2 regions of the Rhizobium gallicum bv. gallicum R602sp genome follow, and region 2 is predicted to be linked to the other one. Evidence: riboswitches for the same ligand, from Rfam matches in the RefSeq annotation. Region 2 holds a riboswitch; the other holds the start of a gene.

Region 1 (7,317 bases), on a different replicon from region 2:
CGCAGAAGGCGGTTGCCAAGTTCGGCGTCAAGGGTCGTGCGGAGCAGTATGCGTCGGACCTGTCCGGCGGCAACCAGCAGAAGGTCGTCATCGCGAAATGGCTCATGCGCAATCCCAAGGTCGTGGTCCTCGACGAACCCACGAGAGGCATCGACGTCGGCGCCCGAGCGGGCATCTACGAGATCATCGTCAATCTTGCGAAACAGGGCGTGGCGGTCATCGTCGTGAGCTCGGACCTCGAGGAAGTTCTCGGCGTCTCAAATCGCATTCTCGTGCTTGCCCAGGGCAAGCAGGCCGGCATTCTCAATCGTGACCAGGCAAACGACGTCTCGGTCATGGAGCTCGCTACAATCTAAATAGACAGAGAAAGGAAGAGCGGTGTCCGACATCACTCTGAACGCCCCGAAGCTTTTCGATCTCAGCGGCCAGGTTGCCATCGTGACCGGAGCCGGAAGTGGGATTGGGCAGCGCATTGCCATGGGTCTTGCACAGTGCGGCGCCGACGTCGCGCTGCTCGACCGTCGAACTGACGACGGACTGGCCAACACCGCTAGATACATTCAGGGCGCAGGCCGCCGTTCTCTCCAGATCGCGGCGGACGTCACGAGCAAGTATTCCCTTGCAGATGCGGTCACACGCACCGAGGCGGAGCTCGGCGCACTGACGCTTGCCGTCAACGCCGCAGGTATTGCCAACGCCAACCCGGCGGAAGAGATGGAAGAGGATCAGTACCAGACGTTGATGGACATTAACCTGAAAGGGGTCTTCCTTTCATGCCAGGCCGAGGCCCGTGCCATGTTGAAGAACGGACGCGGGTCGATCGTCAATATTGCGTCCATGTCCGGCGTGATCGTCAACCGGGGACTGAGCCAGGCGCACTATAACGCTTCCAAGGCCGGCGTAATCCATATGTCGAAGTCCATGGCGATGGAATGGGTCGGCCGTGGCATCCGCGTCAACACGATCTCGCCCGGATACACGGCGACGCCGATGAACACGCGTCCCGAGATGGTCCATCAGACCAAGCTCTTTGAAGAGCAGACGCCGATGCAGCGCATGGCAGCGGTCGACGAGATGGTCGGTCCGGCGGTGTTCCTGCTGTCGAACGCGGCAAGTTTCGTGACAGGCGTCGATCTGCTTGTCGACGGCGGTTTCTGCTGCTGGTGATGCCATGCGAAAGCTGATTGCCGGCAACTAGAAAATACACGGTCTCGCTTCCTCCCTGGCCGAGATCGAGGCGCTGAAGGGACTTACGAGCGAGGCGGCGTGCGACATCGTCGTCCGCTCGCCCTTCACGCCGATCGAGAACCCGCAAAGCGCACCCGAAGGGTTAGACCGCGATTACCGGGGCCCGACACCGCAAGCGAAAGGCGTCGGGCGCCTGCACCACAGGCGGCCACTGCGGTTCACAAGCCAAGATCATTTCGGCAGCCGCTTGAAGCAGCATGACGCAACAGGAACTGCCGGCTCTGCGGCCGACGCCCGATATCGCCTGGCAACGGGAAAGGAAGAGAAATGAAACGCTTCGAAAACAAGACCGTCGTCATCACCGGAGCCAGCCGCGGAATCGGCGCAGCGATCGCCAAGCGGTTTGCGAGAGAAGGCGCCAATCTCGTGGTTTCAGCAAACGAAGAGTCGGTCCATGCAGTCGCCGAGCAAATCAAAACCGATGCCGGCAATGCTATCTCCTTCGTCGGAGACGTCACCGACAAAGCCAGCGTGAAGGCTCTCTATGACGCAGCGGAGAAAGCTTACGGCACGGTCGACGTGTCGATCCAGAACGCCGGCGTCATCACCATCGCCCGGATCGAAGACATGACGGAAGGCGAGTGGGACAGGGTCATGGCCGTCAACACCAAGGGCGTCTTCTTGTGCGCGCAGGAAGCAATTCTGCGCATGCGCAGGCTGGGACGCGGCGGCCGCATCATCAACACCGCCTCCGGCCAGGCGCGCGACGGCTTCATCTACACCCCACACTACGCCGCTTCAAAAATGGGCGTCGTCGGGATCACCCAGAGCCTTGCCAAGGAAGTCGCGACCGAAAACATCACCGTCAATGCCTTCTGCCCCGGTATCATCGAAACGGACATGTGGGCCTATAACGATCAGGCCTGGGGCAAACTCCTCGGCAATTACGGCCCCGGAGAACTGATGAAAGAGTGGATCGAGGGGATTCCCATGAAGCGGGCAGGATCTGGCGAAGATGTCGCCGGTCTCGTCACCTTCCTTGCCAGCGACGATGCTGCCTATATTACCGGCCAGACGATCAACGTCGATGGCGGCCTGATCATGTCGTAGCTTCATTCGATAATGAGGAACGGTGCGTTCACCGCGAAAAACAGATTCTCGATGGGCAGCAGCTGGCAGCCTCTTGCAGAATACGGCATTGATCCTCTATGTTACACGCGTTCTCAGGGCGGGGTGCAATTCCCCACCGGCGGTATCGAGGCAACTCGGAGCCCGCGAGCGCCTTCGTGGAAGCGGAGGGTCAGCAGATCCGGTGAGATGCCGGAGCCGACGGTTACAGTCCGGATGGAAGAGAGCAATGCAGCGGACGCCGCCTCATGAGCGGCGTTTCCTATGCTTGTTCGCCCAAGGGAAAATGGTGGCTTTGACAGGCCATGCGCGCCGCTCACGACGGCTAACCCTTGAAAGGCATGAAAATGGCAATTTCCAAAATCGACGATGCGGTCGCCGCTATTGCGCGAGGCGATATCGTCGTCGTTGTCGATGACCGTGACCGGGAAAACGAAGGCGATCTCGTGATCGCGTCGGAGGCCGTCACTCCGCAAGCAATCGCGTTCATGATGAACCACGCCCGCGGCCTTATCTGCGTTGCGATGGAAGGCGACAGGCTCGACGAACTCGATATTCCTTTGATGGTTCCACGCAACACCGAAGTGCTGAAGACGGCCTTCACCGTCTCCGTGGACTACATTCCCGAAACGACGACTGGAATATCGGCCGCCGACAGGGCTGCCACCGTTCAAGCACTCGTCAGAACAGGCTCTCGCCCAGAGGATTTTGCCCGGCCAGGTCATATCTTTCCGCTCCGAGCCCACCCGAACGGCGTTCTTTCCCGCCCTGGCCACACCGAAGCAGCGGTGGATCTCGCCAAGCTTGCCGGTCTGTCCCCGTCCGGGGTGATCTGCGAGGTGGCCAACGACGACGGCACGATGGCACGCCTTCCCGAACTCGAGCGGTTTTCTGAACGGCATGGCCTCCATCTGATCACCATCGAAGACTTGATCGCATACAGGGCAGCCAGTGTTCCCGTTAAGGCAGCCTGAAATCCGGTTGCCCGTTTAGGTTTGAGCGGTCTTTCTCCCCTAGCCGCTCGAACCTGGTCCGGCGCTTGCGATCTTGCGATGAACGATGCGAGCTAATCGCTCATCGAAAGGCGGGTGAACGCGTGGCTGCGGCCCGCACAGTCGAAAAAACTTACATAGATTGTGTGCTTCGCCATTCGACAACATCCGCGCTTTGAACCCAGATGGTTTCCTCTTCGCCAGCGCGGCCATGCTCCAATTTATATGTGGCGACCTCGCCGAAGGTGTCGGCATATGCCAGCAGGCGCTCCAGCGACGCGTCGGGCGGCGACGCTACTCGTTCCAAAGCCTCGCGCGTCACGATCACGAGCCAGTTTGCCGCGATGTCGGTCATTGGGATATGGCCGTTTTCATTGGTGACGAACGGCGGCATGTTCGGGCGCATTTTAAGCGACATTGATTTTCCTCGGTCGAACGACGGGATGTCTCTGGTGCGGCTCGACGTCCTTCTGAGCTACCTTGTGCCAGTGATCGGTGGAAAGATCGCGCTGGCGATCAGCACCGCATCATCAAGTTGGATTTCACGAGCGCAGGCTTCGGAGCAATGCGGGGTCCTGCTTAAAGCCGTCGATCTCATTCTGGGCCCTAAAATACGCCTCTCTCCAAAGCCTGTAGCGAACCGGATCCCTTTGGGGATCATACGGATTGTCACCCAGCAACTTTCCAGTTTTTGGCGCTAGCGCGCCCATGTTTTCAGCTTGCCAGTCGTCCAGTTCCCTTCTGCTGCCTTCAAACATCGTCCATTTCCTCGTAATCAAAGCCTGCGCTAGTTCTGCCGCCGCATGATCGAGCCTCGCCTTTGAGCAAGGCGTTAATGAACAATAGAACGGAGCTTCGTCGGAAGACCTTGGATCGCGAAGCGATGAAGCGGTGAACCTGCAAAGGCCGTCTCCATTTTCCGAGACTTCCCGAATTGCCGATCAAGTTCATTGGCAAGGTTGGTGGGATCCGTCATTCCCTGTTGAAAGAGGCGGATCATCAGCTTGGCTGCTGCATTGAAAGGTCGAGGCGGTTCGATAAGAATATCGTCTGTATAGCCAGCATCACTCAGCACCTGCTGCAGCATGCCGAGGTCTTTGCTCGTCAGATATTTCGTAGAAAATTCGGAAGACATCAGGCCCTCCTTTCGGTCGGGGCAAGAGCATGGCGGCCCTCAAACAGCAGCCCCCGTGATGATGACTGCTGGAGGCGGGAACCATGCGCTGCCACCAGAAGCAAAGCAAATGAAATCTTTCGAAGATGCTAAAATACAACCGACCGGCAAGCGGGCCGCATTTGCCCGACCAGCCGCAATGGAAACGCGACGTAGATACCGGGCAGAGGACCTTAATCGCGATCCGCCATCGACAGAGTCTCGACGGTTCCCACTCACGTCATTTCGATACCGAGGCAGCAGCCGGCGAGGCGCTAATGAACCGCCGACGAAGACCCGCGTTCACGCGTGTTGCCACCTACGATAACCGTCAACAACCGTTGTCCTCTCATCAGGAGCGACCTGATAATAGCGATACCATTCACCGACGGCCCGCCAGAGCACGGCAAAATCGGGTTCCCGCACCAGTCTTTGCAGCATGATTGATCTCGCATTCATGAGACCAAATGCTAAGTCGGGCGGAATTTTCTTCAACGGAAGAAGGTGCTATTCAGCGCGAATGACCTGGACGTCAGGCGAGCCTGCAAACAGCCTGCATGCGCACGAGGCTCAGTGCCTTTGACGGTCCGTCGCAGCCGCAGCCTTTCTCAACTGTGGCTCGCTTTGCGCGGATTCTCGATTGCGTCATCCTCGCTTTGGGCGCGGGCAGCCTGGAAAGACGTCGCCGGATGATCATCCGCCGGATCTCCCGGCAAAGAAAATGCGAGTTCAAATATCAGGCCGCTGGTCCCGTAGGTGGAAAGGCTTTTTGCCTGGTATTTTGCCGGGAATGCCTTTTCGATCAGCACTGAGCCGAACCCTCTAGCGTTCGGCCGAGTAACCTCGGGGCCCCCTGATTCCTGCCAAGTCAGCAGAACCCGCCGGTCCTTGAGGGTCCAGTTAATGACAATACGGCCCTCGTCGGTGCTGAGCGCGCCGTATTTCATCGCGTTCGTGCCGAGCTCGTGCACGACCAGCGACAGGGCCAGCGTGAGTTCCGCCGGTAGAGAAACCTGTGGACCTGTTACTTCCATTCGGCTGGCATCGACCTCATGGTGGGGGCGCAGCGACTTTCGGATCGTCTCGGACATATCCGCCGAATGGGCCTCTCTTGTGAGAATGAGGTCGTAGGCTCCTGCCAGCGCCGTTAGCCTTTCGGAGAACACGGCATAGCGCGACGGATCGCTCTTCGCAAAACTCTGTCGGGCGATCGCCTGCACCAGAGCGTAGCCGTTCTTGACTCTGTGGGCCATCTCCCGCGACAGCAGGTCTCTTTCGTCCTCTGCCTCCTTCGCTTGCCGGTGCCGGGCGTCCAGTTCGTCGAGGAGACTGTCCAGTGTCGCACCCACAGCACCGAGTTCATCTTTCGCCGGATTCATTCCCGTGCGCACGTCGGTTCTGCCGGCGCGCCAGTCTCCCATCACGCGAGCTATGTGGTGGATCGGCCTCACGATGAACCGGTTGCCTATGAGAACGGCGGCCAGAAAGGCGAGCAGTGCGCCGCCGAGGATGGACAGCGCGTTGACTTCCGTCGCTCGGTTGATCGGTGCGAATGCCTCTTCCTTCGAGATGCTGGCGCCGATGTAGAGCGGGTTGTTTGGAAGCTTGATCGGGCGATATCCAAGGATCCGTTCGATTCCGTCCTGCCCAGTAACCTCGATGATACCTGGTAAATCCGCATAGATCAGGTGTTGAAAGGCAGCAGGTATGGCGGTTCCGACAAAACGCTCGGGATTTGGCACGCGTGCCAGTATCGTCCCCTTGCTGTCGGCGATCGTAATGGCATTGCCACCCTCTACGCCGCGTTCTGCGATCCTGTCTTGCAGCCATTCCAAGCGTAGGCCCGTCACCAGCACACGTTGGGCGACCCCCTCTTTCATCAGCGGCATCGCTACCGGAAGGACTGCACCCTTCGACATCCGGCTGTCGGTGTAGGTGCCGACGACAAACCGGCCTGACGCCAGGGCTTGCCTGAAGTAGTCCCGATCCGCGAACCGGACGCCGCTCGGCGGCTCGACGCTGCCGCAGACAGGATGCCCCTTCAAGTCGGTCACAAAAATCGTGCGAATATTGGACACGCTCGAGGCAACCGACCGAAGGGCCCGATCGCAAGCCGCCGCGTCGAGATCCTGGATGGCTGGCATTGAGGCAACGGCGACAAGAAGGCCATGCAGCCCTTCGATGATTCGTTCGACTTCGGAAGCCGCCAGGCGTGCGGCCTGCGCAGCATTGCCCCTGATTTCCTCGTTGCGCTGAAGGCGTGTCTCTACTTCGTTATAAACGAGCATCGCGACAACTGGCGCTAGCGCCGCAACCGCGACTGCAACGAGCTTCAGTCTCATTCTTCCGCCCTTTGGATCGCAAGGATCCGTTCCCCAACCAGGTTTCGATAGCATGACTATTCAGCCCTGACTATCCATGTGTGTCATTCCTACACTGGATCGCCCTTCATGCCAGAACGGAGCCAAAGGACCATGAATGAGACACCTTAGTTTAGGAAACACCGCTCATGAAAAAATCGTTCATCAGCGTTGCGAATGACCTATGCGAACCGGCTGCTGGGAGAAAGAGGGCTGAGGACGGCACTCGAAAGCTTGAGTGCATTCGAGCCACACCTTCTCGCACCGCATGCTGCAAAACTCATTTCTTATGCCGGCAGCCGGTGCGCCTAAGGCGCGACCACGTAAATGAAGGCCTCTAGTTGCCCATCAGGCGTACTGATCTTCGCCCGTATACGGCGATACCCCCGCCCCTTCGAATGCGTCGAGCCGTTCCAAGTGGTCGATCCGGCGACTCGAACAAAAGCACGTTCACTGCCGCGACGCCGCTTTCATCGAGCAGCAAGCCTGGAAAACC
Region 2 (7,317 bases):
CTCGACTGGCTGCTCGGCATTCCGTGGGGCAAGAAATCGAAGATAAAGTCGGACCTCAACCACGCAGAGCAGATCCTCGAAGCCGATCACTTCGGCCTGGACAAGGTCAAGGAGCGGATCGTCGAGTATCTCGCCGTGCAGGCCCGTGCAGCCAAGCTCAAGGGCCCGATCTTGTGCCTCGTCGGCCCTCCGGGCGTCGGCAAGACCTCGCTTGCGCAGTCGATTGCCAAGGCGACCGGCCGTGAGTATGTCCGTATGGCGCTCGGCGGCGTTCGCGATGAAGCCGAAATCCGCGGTCACCGCCGCACCTATATCGGCTCGATGCCCGGCAAGGTCATCCAGTCGATGAAGAAGGCGAAGAAGTCCAATCCGCTCTTCCTGCTCGACGAGATCGACAAGATGGGCATGGATTTCCGCGGCGATCCGTCCTCGGCCCTGCTCGAAGTGCTCGACCCGGCCCAGAATTCGACCTTCATGGATCACTACCTGGAAGTGGAATACGACCTGTCGGACGTGATGTTCATCACGACGGCGAATACGCTGAACATCCCGGCACCTTTGATGGACCGCATGGAGATCATCCGTATCGCCGGCTACACCGAAGACGAAAAGCGCGAGATCGCCAAGCGGCACCTGCTGCCGAAGGCCATCAAGGAACATGCGTTGCAGCCGGAGGAATTTTCCGTCAGCGACGATGCCCTGATGGCGATCAGCCAGCAATACACCCGCGAAGCCGGCGTGCGTAACTTCGAGCGCGAACTTATGAAGCTCGCCCGCAAGGCGGTGACCGAGATCATCAAGGGCAAGGCGAAGTCGGTCGCCGTCACGGCCGCCAACATCGACGACTATCTGGGCGTTCCGCGCTTCCGCCACGGCGAAGCCGAGCGCGAGGACCAGGTCGGCGTGGTCACCGGTCTTGCCTGGACCGAAGTCGGCGGCGAGCTGTTGACGATCGAAGGCGTGATGATGCCGGGCAAGGGCCGCATGACGGTCACAGGCAACCTGAAGGAAGTCATGAAGGAGTCGATCTCCGCTGCGGCCTCGTACGTTCGCTCGCGCGCTGTCGATTTCGGCATCGAGCCGCCGCGCTTTGACAAGAGCGACATCCACGTGCACGTGCCGGAAGGCGCGACGCCGAAGGATGGCCCCTCGGCCGGTGTCGCCATGGCAACCGCGATCGTCTCGATCATGACCGGCATTGCGGTCAACAAGGATGTTGCCATGACCGGCGAGATCACCCTTCGCGGCCGCGTTCTGCCGATCGGCGGCCTGAAGGAAAAGCTGCTCGCAGCGCTTCGCGGCGGCATCAAGAAGGTGCTGATCCCGGAAGAAAATGCCAAGGATCTGGCGGAGATTCCGGACAACGTGAAGAACAACATGGAAATCATCCCGGTATCCCGCATGGGCGAGGTGATCAAGCATGCGCTGGTTCGCAGGCCTGAACCGATCGAATGGGATGGAACGGTTGAAACGCCGGTCATCGCGACGGTCGAGGGCCTCGATGAGACAGGTGCAGCCATCGCTCACTGAGCGCTGCCTGCCACATTTATGTCAAAATGCTGCAAAACTCGGAAAAGGCTGGCTTAAAACGCCAGCCTTTTTTGTGAAAACGTCACAGAGCCGCTTGCTTTTCCTTGATTTGCAGGGCTTTTGGGTTGCGGCGGGCCTGATGAAACTTATTCTGTGCCTGGCTTACAGATTTGAGTCGTTTCGAACCATTGAAAGGGGTGGAAACATGAACAAGAATGAACTCGTGTCCGCAGTTGCCGAAAAGGCTGGCCTCACCAAGGCTGACGCTGCCTCTGCTGTCGACGCTGTTTTCGACGTTGTCCAGGCTGAACTGAAGAAGAAGGGCGACATCCGTCTCGCCGGCTTCGGCAGCTTCACCGTTTCTCATCGCGCTGCCACCAAGGGCCGCAATCCGTCCACCGGCGCCGAAGTCAATATTCCGGCTCGCAACGTGCCGAAGTTCACGCCCGGCAAGGGCCTGAAGGATGCCGTTAACGGCTAATGAGATTTCTGGCCGCCGGATAACGAGACTGGCAGCCCAGGTTTGGAGGGGTCCGGCGAAAGCCGGACCCTTTCCACTTTCCGCAGGTCTTGCGGGCTTTTCAAGTTTCATCTACGGCTTTTCAGTTCTCAGGGCGGGTGAAAGTCCCCACCGGCGGTAAGGGCCTCGGCCCGAGCCCGCGAGCGCCTTTAGCGCGCCCATGGGGGGGAGGGGTCAGCAGATCAGGTGCGATGCCGGAGCCGACGGTCATAGTCCGGATGAAAGAGAATGATCGCATGCACGAAGGGACAGGGAACTGTCCGGCGGTGCTGTTGCGCTCATGCGTCCTGATGTGTGTTGGTCCTTTTTATCTTGGATGAATGACCTGAATCAGACTTCCCTCATTATTTCAACGTCGCATGCCATGGCAGGTGCCGCCTGGATGGTGCTGGCCGGCGTGGTCTTCTCGATCCTCAACGTCGTCACGCAATGGGCGGCGATGAAGCTTGCCTTCCCGTCAGCCTCCATTGCCTTCTGGCAATATGCCTTCGCGCTCGTCTTCTCCCTGCCGTTCCTCTACCGGGCCGGCTTTTCGGCGATGCGCACCAATTATCCTGGCGCCATGTCGTGCGCGTCGCCTGTGCGGCGCTTGGCGTCGAAGCCTGGGTCACGGGGCTCGCCTCCGTGCCAATCTGGCAGGCGACCGCGCTGGTGATGACATCGCCTTTTTTATCATTCTCGGTACGAGACCCTTGCTCAGGAAACGGGTTGGTCCGGCCCGTCGGACGGCAACGGTCGCCGGCTTTGCCGGTGCGATGATCATCTTGCGGCCCTGGTCGGTCAGTTTCACTTGGGCGGCCCTGCTTCCGATCCTCTCGGCGCTGCTCCGGGCGCTTCCTCGCTGATCACCAAGAATCTGACGGGAATCGAGCGGCCCGAAACCATCACGGTCTGGCTGCTGGTGCTTCTGACGCCCATCAATGGCGGGCTTGCGCTGGCGGCCGGCTTCGAGGTTCCGGCGGGCGTCAAGCTGGGGCTTTTCGTACTCGCCGGCCTGCTGACTGTGCTCGCGCAGTATTTTCTCACACTTGCCTATACAGCGGCCGATGCTGCCTATGGGCAGCCCTTCGACGATCTCAAACTGCCGCTCAACGTCTTTGCCGGTTGGCCCGTCTTCGGCTATGCGCCTACCGGTTACCTCTGGCTCGGAGCGGCATTGATCTTTTGCGCCTCCCTCTTCATCATGCGCAACGAACTGCGCCGCGAGCAGACGGCTGCATCGAACATGGCGGTGCAAAACGCGCCGCCTGTCATGTGTCTGTCATCAGCGTCCCTCAAAAATCCCCCGTTTCGGATATTCGACACATGGGGGATTTCATGACCATTTCATCGCGCCAGGCTACCCTGGCTGCCGTGCTTCTCGCGTCCGTTGCGTCCCCGGCCGCTGCGGAGCCTGTTTTCAATCGTATTGCGTCCTTCCCGGTTGCCGCAAACCTGCCCGCCGGCAAGGACAAGCTTTCCACGACCTCCGCCGAAATCATCACCGCCACCGATGACGGCAGGACGCTGATTTACAGCGACAGCCCGCTCGGCGCGATCGGCTTCGTCGACATCATCGATGCCAAGGCCCCCAAGGCCGGCGGCGTGCTGATGATGGACGGCGAGCCGACATCCGTTACGTCGGCAGCGGGCAAGGCGCTCGTTGCCGTCAACACCGGCGAGAGTAAGCAGAAGCCTTCCGGCCATCTGGCAATCGTCGACGTCGCCACCAAAAAGATCGAGAACATCTGCGATCTCGGCGGTCAGCCGGATTCGATCGCGCTCAACAAGGAAAAGACGCTCGGCACCATCGCCATCGAAAACGAGCGCGACGAAGACGTCAACGATGGCAAGATCCCGCAGATGCCGGCAGGCGCTCTCGCGATCTTTCAGGTCAAGGACGGAACGGTCGATTGCGGCACGATCAAGCACGTTGCGCTGACCGGCCTCTCGGCCGTCGCGCCGGAGGACCCGGAGCCGGAATTCGTCGCCTTCAACGGCCAAGATGAGATCGCACTGACATTGCAGGAAAACAACGAGATCGTCATCATCGACGCCAAAACCGCGCAGGTGAAGACGCATTTCTCCGCGGGCAGCACGGACCTTTCCGATATCGACACGAAGAAGGACGGGGCGCTAAGGTTTGCTGGCGAACTGAAGGGTGTTCTGCGCGAACCGGACGCTGTGAAATGGCTGGACGACAACCGTCTCGTGGTCGCCAACGAAGGCGATTATGAAGGCGGCTCGCGCGGGTTCACGATCTTCGACAAGACCGGCAAGGTTCTCTACGAAGCCGGCAGCTCCTTCGAGCGCGCCGTGGCGGTTCTCGGCCATTATCCGGACGGCCGCTCTTCCTCGAAGGGCGTCGAACCGGAGGGCCTGGAAGCAGCCACCTTTGGAGGCCTGCAATATTTCTTCGTGCTTGCCGAGCGCGCTTCTGTTGTCGGCGTCTACAAGGACACGGGCGCCGACCCGGAACTGTCGCAGATTTTGCCATCGGGCGTATCGCCGGAAGGCGCTGTCGCCATCCCCTCGCGCAACCTCTTTGCGACCGCCAACGAAGTCGATCTCGGCGAGGACGGCGGCCCGCGCTCGCATGTGATGATCTACGAGCTTGCCGAAGGAGAGAAGGCCTATCCGCAGATCGTCGAGGCCGAGAAGGATGGCAACCCGGTCGGCTTTGCCGCCCTTTCGGGCCTTGCTGCCGTTCCGGAAAAGCCTGGCAAGCTCTTTGCGGTCAGCGACAGCGTGCTCGGCATGCAGCCGACGATCTACACAATCGACGCGACGCAGAAGCCCGCCGTCATCACCGAGACGCTGATGATCAAGCGTGACGGTGCTGCCGCCCAGAAGCTCGACATCGAGGGCATCGCCGTCGATGAGAAGGGCTGGTTCTGGCTCGCTTCCGAAGGCAACAGCGAAAAGCTGCTGCCGCACGCGCTCTACCACGTCAATCCGAAGGGCGAGATCAAGGCCGAGGTCGCCCTGCCGAAGGAGCTGACCGCCAACGAAATCCGCTACGGTTTCGAAGGCGTGACGATCATCGGCTCCGGAGATGATGCAACGCTGTGGATGGCAATTCAGCGCGAATGGAAGGACGACGAGAAGGGCTTCGTCAAGCTCGTCTCTTACAATCTGAAGAGCAAGGAATGGGGCGCCGTGCGCTACCCGCTCGACAAGTCCGAAAACGGCTGGGTCGGTCTTTCGGAAATCTCTGCCCATGGCGACAGCGTCTATATCATCGAGCGCGACAACCTCGTGGGCGATGCAGCGAAGTTGAAGAAGCTCTATAAGGTGGCGATCGCCGATCTCAAGCCCGCCAAGCTCGGCGGCGAGCTACCGGCCGTCGAGAAGACCGAAGCCTACGACTTCGTCAACGAGCTGAAGACGGCCACCAACGGCTACGTGCTCGACAAGATCGAAGGCTTCACCTTCGACGCCGGCGGCAAGGCCTATGCCGTCACCGACAACGACGGGGTCAGCGACTCCTCAGGTGAAACCCTGTTCTTCCCGGTCAATCTGGTCGGCACGAACTGAGGTCCCAGAACTGAAAGGAAATGGCCGGGTCAAACCCGGCGGGTTAAACTAGGCCATTTTTGGTTCTGAAAGGATAGGCTTACCAGCGCTGATGCACATGCGGTGCAATCAGCCGCTCGTAGATCTCGCGGGTCGCGTCCATCACGTCGTGGCAGAGCGGCGCGAGATCGGCGGCCGCTGCGTTGGCCCTTGCCTGTTCGGCGTTGCGCGCACCGGGGATGACCACGGTTACGGCATCGTTCATAAGGATCCAGCGTAGCGCAAAGGCTGCCATGGAGGCGCCCTGCGGCACCAGCTTGCGCACCTCCTCGACCGCTTGCAGGCCGACCTCGAAGGGAACGCCCGCGAAGGTCTCGCCGACATCGAAGGCCTCGCCGTGGCGGTTGAAATTGCGGTGGTCGTCGCTTGCGAACTTGGTGTCACGGGTGATCTTGCCGGAGAGTAGGCCACTTGCGAGCGGCACGCGTGCAATCACGGCGACGTTCTTGCGGCGGGCTTCCTGGAAGAACAGGCGATCGGGGCGCTGACGGAAGATGTTGTAGATGATCTGGATGCTTTCGACGCCCGGAAACTCGATCGCTTTCAAGCCTTCCTCAACCGTCGAAACGCTGACGCCATAGCCCTTGATCTTGCCGGCCTTCTGGAGCTGGTTGAGACCGTCGAAGACTTCCGAACGGTAAAGCACCTCCGTCGGCGGGCAGTGGAGTTGGACGAGGTCAAGGCTGTCGACCTGCAGGTTCTTCAGGCTGCGGTCGATAAAGCCTTCGAGATTGGCCTTGGTATAACCGCCGGCGACATGCGGGTTCAGCCTTCGGCCGGCCTTGGTGGCGACCATCGGGGGCGTGCCGCCACGGCTCTTCAGCACGTCGGCGACGATTTTTTCCGATCGGCCGTCGCCGTAAACGTCCGCTGTGTCGATGAAGGTGATGCCGGCGTCGAGCGCCGCATTGAGGGCCGCCCGGCCGTCAGCCTCGCTGACATCGCCCCAGGAACCGCCGATCTGCCATGCGCCGAACCCGACATTGGTGACTGAAAACGGCATGCGGCCGAAAGAATGCTGTTTCATGGGAATCCTCCATTCGTGATGAAAAGCTCGCACGGCGACTATCAGCCAGGCCCCGGGCGGACAAGCGCCTGCGGGGGAAATAGGGCGCAGACGTTGCTTGTTCGAGAACGGTGCCGAGTGGTCTCATATCTTTCCACTCCACTTCAAATGGGTCGATCGATGACCTACTTTCTGTGAGGGACGCGCCGGATCAAACAAGGAAGAGGCAATAGCATGGAAATCAAGACAGCCGGTTCCCGGCCATCGGCGAAGGCTTCGGCGGACTATTTCGCCGGCACCGTGCGGCTTGATCCGTTGATCGAAGCGCCCGATCCGGCCCGCGTGAGGGTCGTGCACGTGACATTCGAGCCGGGAGCGCGCACTGCGTGGCACACGCATCCTCTGGGCCAGACGCTGATCGTCACGTCCGGCAAGGGGCTTGTGCAGAGCTGGGGCGGCGAAATCCGCGAAATTAGGCCGGGCGACACCGTGTGGTTCGCGGCCGGCGAAAAGCACTGGCATGGCGCAGCCCCGGAAACGGCGATGACGCATATCGCTATCCAGGAATCACTGAATGGCAGCGTCGCCGACTGGATGGAGCAGGTCAGCGACGAGCAATATGCCGGAAAGGCCTGAAGGACGTTAGACGCGAGAAAATGCGTCGGAAGTCCTCTCAACGCTCAGCTCTTGTACGGCGGCTGGACTT

What was found. Region 2 has a riboswitch for FMN ahead of RGR602_RS07210 (DMT family transporter). Riboswitches for the same ligand answer to the same signal wherever they lie in the genome.
Region 1: it holds a riboswitch for FMN, as region 2 does, so the genes downstream of both, ribB (3,4-dihydroxy-2-butanone-4-phosphate synthase) here and RGR602_RS07210 (DMT family transporter) in region 2, are expected to answer to the same signal.

The regions. Positions count from the first base shown of each region.
Region 1 is NZ_CP006880.1:1,906,517-1,913,833, forward strand. Features, by position in the region: gene RGR602_RS32055 (sugar ABC transporter ATP-binding protein) at 1-356, shown strand, start outside; gene RGR602_RS32060 (SDR family oxidoreductase) at 379-1,167, shown strand; gene RGR602_RS32065 (glucose 1-dehydrogenase) at 1,516-2,298, shown strand; FMN riboswitch at 2,404-2,548, shown strand; gene ribB (3,4-dihydroxy-2-butanone-4-phosphate synthase) at 2,664-3,290, shown strand; gene RGR602_RS32075 (hypothetical protein) at 3,442-3,726, opposite strand; gene RGR602_RS32080 (hypothetical protein) at 3,851-4,066, opposite strand; gene RGR602_RS32085 (hypothetical protein) at 4,141-4,443, opposite strand; gene RGR602_RS32090 (sensor histidine kinase) at 5,070-6,803, opposite strand.
Region 2 is NZ_CP006877.1:1,465,656-1,472,972, forward strand. Features, by position in the region: gene lon (endopeptidase La) at 1-1,530, shown strand, start outside; gene hupB (DNA-binding protein HupB) at 1,736-2,011, shown strand; FMN riboswitch at 2,132-2,284, shown strand; partial or broken gene RGR602_RS07210 (DMT family transporter) at 2,367-3,269, shown strand; gene RGR602_RS07215 (esterase-like activity of phytase family protein) at 3,356-5,566, shown strand; gene RGR602_RS07220 (aldo/keto reductase) at 5,646-6,632, opposite strand; gene RGR602_RS07225 ((R)-mandelonitrile lyase) at 6,846-7,247, shown strand.